Regions from separate parts of the Lacrimispora cavernae genome, predicted to be linked through region 2. Evidence: a T-box and tRNA genes for the amino acid it is inferred to sense, from the RefSeq annotation. Region 2 holds a T-box; the other holds one or more tRNA genes.
What was found. The T-box of region 2 lies ahead of proS (proline--tRNA ligase). A T-box ahead of a tRNA ligase gene usually reads a tRNA of that ligase, here a tRNA-Pro.
Positions count from the first base shown of each region.

Region 1: it has a tRNA-Pro gene. The T-box ahead of proS (proline--tRNA ligase) is inferred to sense a tRNA for this amino acid. The anticodon was not compared.

Region 1 covers NZ_CP157940.1:30,732-34,688, reverse strand. The annotation lists gene ABFV83_RS00170 (hypothetical protein) at 1-208, opposite strand, end outside; gene ABFV83_RS00165 (methylated-DNA--[protein]-cysteine S-methyltransferase) at 319-798, opposite strand; tRNA gene ABFV83_RS00160 (tRNA-Pro) at 1,219-1,293, shown strand; tRNA gene ABFV83_RS00155 (tRNA-Gly) at 1,341-1,411, shown strand; tRNA gene ABFV83_RS00150 (tRNA-Arg) at 1,415-1,488, shown strand; tRNA gene ABFV83_RS00145 (tRNA-His) at 1,523-1,598, shown strand; tRNA gene ABFV83_RS00140 (tRNA-Gln) at 1,637-1,708, shown strand; tRNA gene ABFV83_RS00135 (tRNA-Lys) at 1,712-1,784, shown strand; gene ABFV83_RS00130 (AraC family transcriptional regulator) at 2,212-3,063, shown strand; gene ABFV83_RS00125 (hypothetical protein) at 3,077-3,475, shown strand; gene ABFV83_RS00120 (MarR family winged helix-turn-helix transcriptional regulator) at 3,603-3,957, opposite strand, start outside.
Region 2 covers NZ_CP157940.1:3,227,895-3,231,851, reverse strand. The annotation lists gene ABFV83_RS15125 (AI-2E family transporter) at 42-1,145, shown strand; T-box leader at 1,219-1,425, shown strand; gene proS (proline--tRNA ligase) at 1,577-3,010, shown strand; gene ABFV83_RS15115 (CCA tRNA nucleotidyltransferase) at 3,049-3,957, shown strand, end outside.

The DNA.
Region 1 (3,957 bases), 1.3 Mb from region 2:
CATCTTCCTCACTGTCAGAATCATCCTCACCTAATGTAGTCTCATCTGTACCTTCTGATTCATCTCCTGTTACTTTCGTCTCAGCAGCATTGACTTCTGTAGGATTATCCTGCGAGGACTTACCATTATCTTTTGATCCACAGGCCGTAGCCGCCATCATGACTGCCATGGCGATTGCAATTACTGCCAGCATTTTGTTTTTTCTCATTTTAATCACTCCTCATCATCAATCTTATTCCTGGTGACGATGAGGATTATAACATTATCTGAATCAAATGTATAGGGGATTAAAGGAACTGAAAGAATCACCAAAAATTCTTAATAATTACAGGCGGAAGCATCCGGGCACTCCAGCTCCAGCAATTTCACCTTTATGTCCATGCCTCCGCCATAACCCACCAGGCTTCCATTGGCTCCGATCACCCGATGGCAGGGAATGATGACAGGTATGGGATTTCGGTTATTTGCCATTCCCACAGCACGGCATCCTTTGGGGTTATGAATCTGAACCGCAATATCCTTATAGCTCTTTGTTTCTCCGTAAGGAATTGTTAAAAGTGCGTCCCAGACCCTTTTTTGAAATTCCGTTCCTGCCGGCTTAAGAGGCAGATCAAAGTTCTTTCTCTTTCCAGTCATATATTCTTCCAATTGACTGATGGTTTTTTCGATCAGCCCGGTTCGCTTTTTTATGGCTTCATTAGGCTCTGACCTTCCAAAATCTATACTCAGAAGCGCTTCATCGTCACATAGTAAGGTGAGAGGTCCTATTTTGCTTTCATAAACTTCCCAGTACTTCATTCCAAATCCTTCTTTCTGTTGTGAGTTGTACCACGTTTTCATATGGATACATTATACCATAAGGAAGATTTCTGTTTCTTCAAATATTCCTCATAATTCTTTTAGTTTTTTTATGAAATGTTTATGGCTTAGTCAAACTTCCGTCATATTTTCCGCGTATACTAATTATTGAAAAGGAACCCCACCCTTTTAACATTGACTTTTTATTTTTCATACTCAACCGGCAGGAACATGATATGTACCTGCCGGTTCCTCCCATTTCAGGGGTATTTTTTCCCTTAAAAACCGCATAAATACAGGCTTAATAACGAATTTGAATTTTTTTCTAAAATATTATTGACAAAATGATATCCATCATATATAATAACTCTTGCGTTGCGGAAAAGCAACTAAGAGAAAGACGAAAAATACTTTCACTATCGGGGTGTGGCTCAGCTTGGCTAGAGTACCTGGTTTGGGACCAGGGGGTCGCAGGTTCGAATCCTGTCACCCCGATTTAAGAGAAAAACCGTCAATGGTAGTTTTAGTTTCTCTTGCCTTTTGCGGGTGTAGTTCAATGGTAGAACACTAGCCTTCCAAGCTAGATACGTGGGTTCGATTCCCATCACCCGCTTTTGAGTCTGTAGCTCAGTTGGATAGAGCAACGGCCTTCTAAGCCGTGGGTCGGGGGTTCGAATCCCTTCAGGCTCGTTTCACATCTCTGACCAAGATGTGAAAATTTTATGGTGGGTATGGCGAAGGTGGTTATCGCGCCAGATTGTGGCTCTGGAGGCCCAGGGTTCGAATCCCTGTACTCACCTTTCCCTTCTAGGGAATTTTTTTTTATCACAAGTTTTATTGGGCTATCGCCAAGCGGTAAGGCACAGGACTTTGACTCCTGCACTCGTTGGTTCGAATCCAACTAGCCCAGTATGGGATACTAGCTCAGGTGGTAGAGCACTTGACTTTTAATCAAGTTGTCCGGGGTTCGAGTCCCCGGTGTCTCATGAATGATCGGAAAAGGCCGGGAAATCAGATGATTTTCCCGGTCTTTTGCTTTGTCTGTTTTAACTGGTATAAGGATCTTTCTCGTTTCCTCTCCCATTCCTCGCTTTATATAACTTCAGCCTATAACGCCTTATATGCCTCTTCTGCCCTCCAATCCCCGGTCTTCATTACCTTATAGCCATGTAGCCATATGAACGCTTTAAAAGCGATTAGCAGACGTTTCCTTCTATATTTACATATAGGTCTGATAACCTTCCTGAACAACTTGCTTTTAAAGTTTAAGCAAGAAAGGATTGTTTATCTGTTCCTAAATATTTATAATAGTAATCACAGCACTTGTTACACATCTCCTCTCTAATTTGTACATAAAAAGAGAGGACAGGCCAATAAATAGCAAATACAATATGTGTGAAAGGATTGCATTTTATGGAATGGATTGAGGGATTAAATAAGTCAATGGAGTATATTGAGGAGCATTTAACGGAAGAGATAGACTATGAACAAGTTGTAAAACTAGCTTGCTGTTCTACTTATCATTTTCAAAGAATGTTCGCATATATGGCAAATCTGCCATTATCTGAATATATCCGGCGCAGGCGCATGTCCCTGGCCGCGGTTGATCTGCAGAATGGGGATAATAAAATTATTGATGTTGCACTTAAATACGGTTATAATTCTCCAACCGCTTTTAACCGGGCTTTTCAGAACATACATGGTATCGCACCATCCCGTCTAAAAGAAAGCGGTGCATTCATAAAATCATATCCACCCATTGGTTTTAAAATAACAATAAAAGGAGCGGAGGAATTGAATTATCGAATAGAAAAAAAGGAATCGTTCCGGATTGTAGGTACGGTACAGCCCTTACACCGTGAAATTGAAAAGAATTTTGAGATCGTACCTCAAATGTGGTACAAGGCTGCTGTTGACGGAACACTCCCTAAATTAGCTGCTATGATAGAGGGATCCCCTGCAGGGATATTAGGAGTCAGCGTCTGCAATGACTCGGAAGAATGGCGGTACTTTATTGCCGCTGCCAGCACAAAAGAAATTGATGATACATTGGAGGAATATGTTGTTCCCCCCTTCACATGGGCTATATTTTCCGGAGAAGGACAATGTCCTCAAGCAATACAAGATTTAGAAAAACGAATTGTGACCGACTGGCTTCCCACTTCTGGGTACGAATACGATAACGGACCAGATATTGAAGTCTATCTGAATCCTGACCCCCAAAACTCTAACTTTGAAGTATGGATACCCGTTGTAAAGAAATAACCAGGAGATAGCCATGGATAGGCCAAATGAAAACTTTACTGCTTTTCTTGAAGCAGTAGATAAACGCGATAAAGATTTCGTTGTGGAAATAAATGAATACCTCACACAAAACAATTGTAAATGCGAAATCAAATCTGCCAAAAATGGATTTATCGCTTCTTATAAACTGGGGACTGCAAAAAAAGTTTTAGCAACTTTTGTGTTTCGGAAAGCCGGAATGAGATTACGGATCTATCCGGAACACATAAAAGCTTATGAAAACTTTTTAAATACTTTGCCGGAAAAAATGAAGAATGAAATCAAAAAAGCATCTGTGTGTAAGCGGTTAATAAATCCAGAGGAATGTAACCCTAAATGTCTCATGGGATACGACTTCCATCTGGATGGGGAGCAAAAAGAGTTAAACCCATAATAACAGCGGCCAATCATTAAGCGGCTTACTGCTATGGAGATATTCCAAAAGGCAGGCTCTGCGTGAAATGGCCGCTGATTTCATAACATTATGCTGCACACTCCTTTGTTTTATGGCTTACCGGAATTTAATAAGCTTCCAGATTATCACACATTTTCATTAATACTTTACAGAATACGGCTATTTCGTCTTCTGGGATACCAGAGCAGATAAGCTCTTCAAACTGCTGAAAAACTTTTCTTACCTCTTCGGCTTCAGCAACCCCTTTTTCTGTCAGACTGATCAAAACGGAACGTCTGCAGTCCGGATTATTTTCCCTGAGAAGGAACCCCATATCCTGCAGCTTGTCTATATTTCTTGACATGGTTGCGGCATCGAAAAGGCATCGGTCTGCCAGCTCTTTTTGGGTGACATGATCCTTTTGTAAAAGGTGATATAAGACCCTGGCATGTCCCTGCCCAGGCGTCAGTCCGATATTTGAC
Region 2 (3,957 bases):
TGATTGTACAAAAGAAGTACAAATCAGAAACAGGTGAGTCCATGGTGAAACCGAGCAGGAAACTGAAGAAAACATTATTAATATTGGGAGTTACAGGGGCAGTATATTTAAGTTTTCGTTATCTGCTGCCCCTTGTGATTCCCTTTTTGATTGCATATGTATTTGCCCTTTCCCTTCGGCCTTCGGCTGTTTGGATTGAAAAAAAGACCCGCTTTATTGTAAAGGGTAAGGTGATCTCCATTCCTCTTGCTGTCATCGGAGGAGTCGAGGTCATACTTTTTATGATTGCCTTTGGAATCCTTCTTTACGTGGGGGGAAGAAAGCTGTTTTTGGAAGCCAGGCTTTTACTTCAAAATCTTCCCGTCATTCTGGAAGGCGTGGATCACTGGCTTATGGATAACTGTTCCTTTGCGGAGCGGTTTTTAAAGCTGCCTGACGGATATGCGGTAGAAGTAGTAAGGGATATTATTGCGGGAGGCCAGACTGCCATAAAAAGCAGGATCATGCCCTTTCTTATGGTGAATTCCATGACTGTTATGAAATGGATCGTCCAGGCAACGGTAATCATCATCATATTGCTTATTGCCACGGTCCTGTCCCTTCAGGAAATGGATGATATACGGGAACGGCGGGACAATTCCATGTTCTGCTTTGAATATGCCATGCTGGGAAGACGGCTTACCACAGTGGGAAGTGCCTGGTTAAAGACACAGGGGGCTATCATGATGTTTACTATGGTAGTTTGTTCGGCCGGGTTGTTTTTCCTGGGAAATCCCTATTTCTTTTTATTTGGAATCGGAATCGGGCTTTTGGATGCGCTTCCGATTTTCGGCACCGGAACAGTGTTCATTCCCTGGGCCCTTTTTTCCATGATCAATAAAAACTGGAAATATGGAATCGGGCTGATCGTCATTTACGTGATCTGTTATTTTTTAAGAGAGATTTTAGAAGCCAAGATCATGGGAGGAAAGGTTGGCCTAACGCCTTTGGAAACCCTTGCTTCCATGTATGTGGGACTTCAGCTCTTTGGGCTTTTGGGATTTATTCTTGGTCCTATCGGCTTACTTATTGTGGAAGATATTGTAGAGGTGTATGAATTCTTGTGCTATCATGATGGAAAGGAAACGGCAGAGCCAGAGGAATGAGCCAGCCGGACCCTCTTGACAAACTTTTGCAAATAACGTAAAATCAACCATACAATCTTTTATATAATGAAGTAATATGACGTTGAAGAGGACCAGTAGGTGATGACGTATCCCAGAGAGAAGGCCGTTTGCTGGAAGGCCTTTATACCTCTCATGACCCAACCTACCTCGGAGTCCCGCAGCAAACTGCGGCGCAGTTCCTGCGTTAACGGATAAAAAGTGAGTCATGGAATTTCCATGGCTAAATTGGGTGGCACCGCCGAGCTGTTCGGTCCCTTTTAAGGGAACGAATGGCTCTTTTTGATTTTATGAAAACACCCGTTCTTTAAGTATCCCCATTACCCATAAACATGGAAGGGGAAGAAGACACACCCTACGGGTATCCCTTGATGTCCAAAGAGCGTGGACAGGGAGATGAAAGGAGATTTGTTATGGCAAAGGACAAGAAATTAGTAGAAGCGATCACATCCATGGAGGTGGATTTCGCCCAGTGGTACACAGACGTTGTAAAGAAGGCGGAGTTAATTGATTATTCCAGCGTAAAGGGCTGCATGGCCATTAAGCCGGCTGGGTATGCCATCTGGGAAAATATTCAGAGCGAGCTTGACAGACGGTTTAAAGAAGTAGGGGTTGAAAATGTCTATATGCCTATGTTTATTCCGGAGAGCCTTCTTCAAAAGGAAAAAGACCATGTAGAGGGATTTGCCCCTGAGGTGGCCTGGGTAACTCACGGTGGCCTGGAGCCCCTGCAGGAAAGGCTTTGCGTCAGACCCACCTCTGAAACCCTGTTCTGTGATTTTTATTCCAGAGATATTCAGTCCTACAGGGACTTACCAAAGCTTTATAACCAGTGGTGCTCCGTGGTACGCTGGGAAAAGACCACCAGGCCATTTTTACGTTCCAGGGAGTTTTTATGGCAGGAAGGCCACACCGCTCATGCAACGGCCAAAGAGGCGGAAGAGAGAACAGAGCAGATGCTTCATTTATATGCGGATTTCTGTGAGGAAGTCCTTGCAATGCCTGTGATCCGGGGCCAGAAGACCGAAAAGGAGAAATTTGCGGGAGCAGAGGCAACCTATACCATTGAAGCTTTGATGCATGACGGTAAGGCGCTTCAGTCAGGAACCAGCCATAACTTTGGAAGCGGATTTGCACAGGCCTTTGAGATCCAGTATTCTGATAAGGAAAATAAGCTTCAGTATGTACATCAGACCTCATGGGGCATGACTACCAGGCTCATAGGTGCCATCATCATGGTTCATGGCGACGACAATGGTCTTGTACTGCCTCCAAGGATCGCTCCGACCCAGGTGATCATTGTTCCGGTTCAGCAACAGAAGGAAGGGGTCCTTGATAAGGCCTATGAGTTAAAAGAGATTCTTTCTAATTATAAAGTAAAGGTTGATGATTCCGATAAGAGCCCGGGCTGGAAGTTCAGTGAATCAGAGATGCGGGGTATTCCGGTACGTGTGGAAATCGGTCCGAGAGATATTTCAGAAAACCAGGCTGTTTTGGTGCGCCGTGATACTCATGAGAAGATTACCGTATCCTTAGATGAATTAAATGCAAAGGTGGGAGAGCTTCTGGAAGCCATTCAAAAGGATATGCTGGAACGAGCCAAAGCGCATCGGGACAGCCATACGTACGAGGCAACGGATATGGATACCTTTGTAAAGACTGTGGAGGAAAAGCCGGGCTTTGTAAAAGCCATGTGGTGCGGTTCCCAGGAATGCGAGGATAAGATCAAGGAACTTACAGGAGCAACATCCCGCTGTATGCCCTTTAAGCAGGAAACGCTTGCCCATACCTGCGTATGCTGCGGAAAGCCTGCCGTAAAAATGGTTTACTGGGGCAGAGCGTATTAAAAACGGCGGGATAAGAAAAACAGGAGGTAAAAGAAGTGATAAAGATTCAGATTCCGGAGGCGGCAAGGAGAATCATGGAACAACTGAATACCAGCGGCTTTGAAGCCTATGTGGTGGGCGGCTGCGTGAGAGACAGCCTGTTAGGCCGGCAGCCGGAAGACTGGGATATCACGACCTCAGCGAAGCCGGAACAGGTAAAGGAAATTTTTAATAGAACGGTTGATACGGGAATCCAGCACGGCACGGTTACAGTGCTTGTTGATCATGAAGGATATGAAGTGACCACATACCGCATAGACGGAGAGTATGAAGATGGACGCCATCCGAAGTCTGTGGAATTTACGGGAAGCTTGCTGGAGGATTTGAGACGCCGGGATTTTACCATAAATGCCATGGCATACAGCGACCGGGAGGGGCTGGTGGATGCATTTGACGGGGTCCAGGATTTGGAGGGCCAGGTCATCCGCTGTGTGGGAAACGCTTTGGACCGGTTTACAGAGGATGCTTTAAGGATCCTCAGGGCCATCCGTTTTTCCGCCCAGCTGGGCTTTGGCATGGAAGAGGAGACAAGGGCTGCAATTTCCGTCATAGCCCCCAACATGGCTAAGGTCAGTAAGGAACGGATTCAGGTGGAGCTTACAAAGCTTCTCCTTTCCGATCATCCGGGAAGGCTTAAGGATGTATATGAAAATGGGATCGGTCCTTTTATTTCAGAGTATTTTGAGGCTGCCGGCAAGCGTCTTTTTGAAGCGGAGAGAATAGCTGAGCTGCCTCTTAAAAAGCACATGCGCTGGTCCGGTTTTTTAAGGCTGGAGGAATCTGAGGATGCGGTGAGAATCCTTAGGGATTTAAAGCTGGATAATGAGACAATCCACCAGACAAAGACCCTGGTCAGCCTGTGGAAAACAGAGATCCCAGCTCATAAGCCGGCCATCAGAGAAGTCATG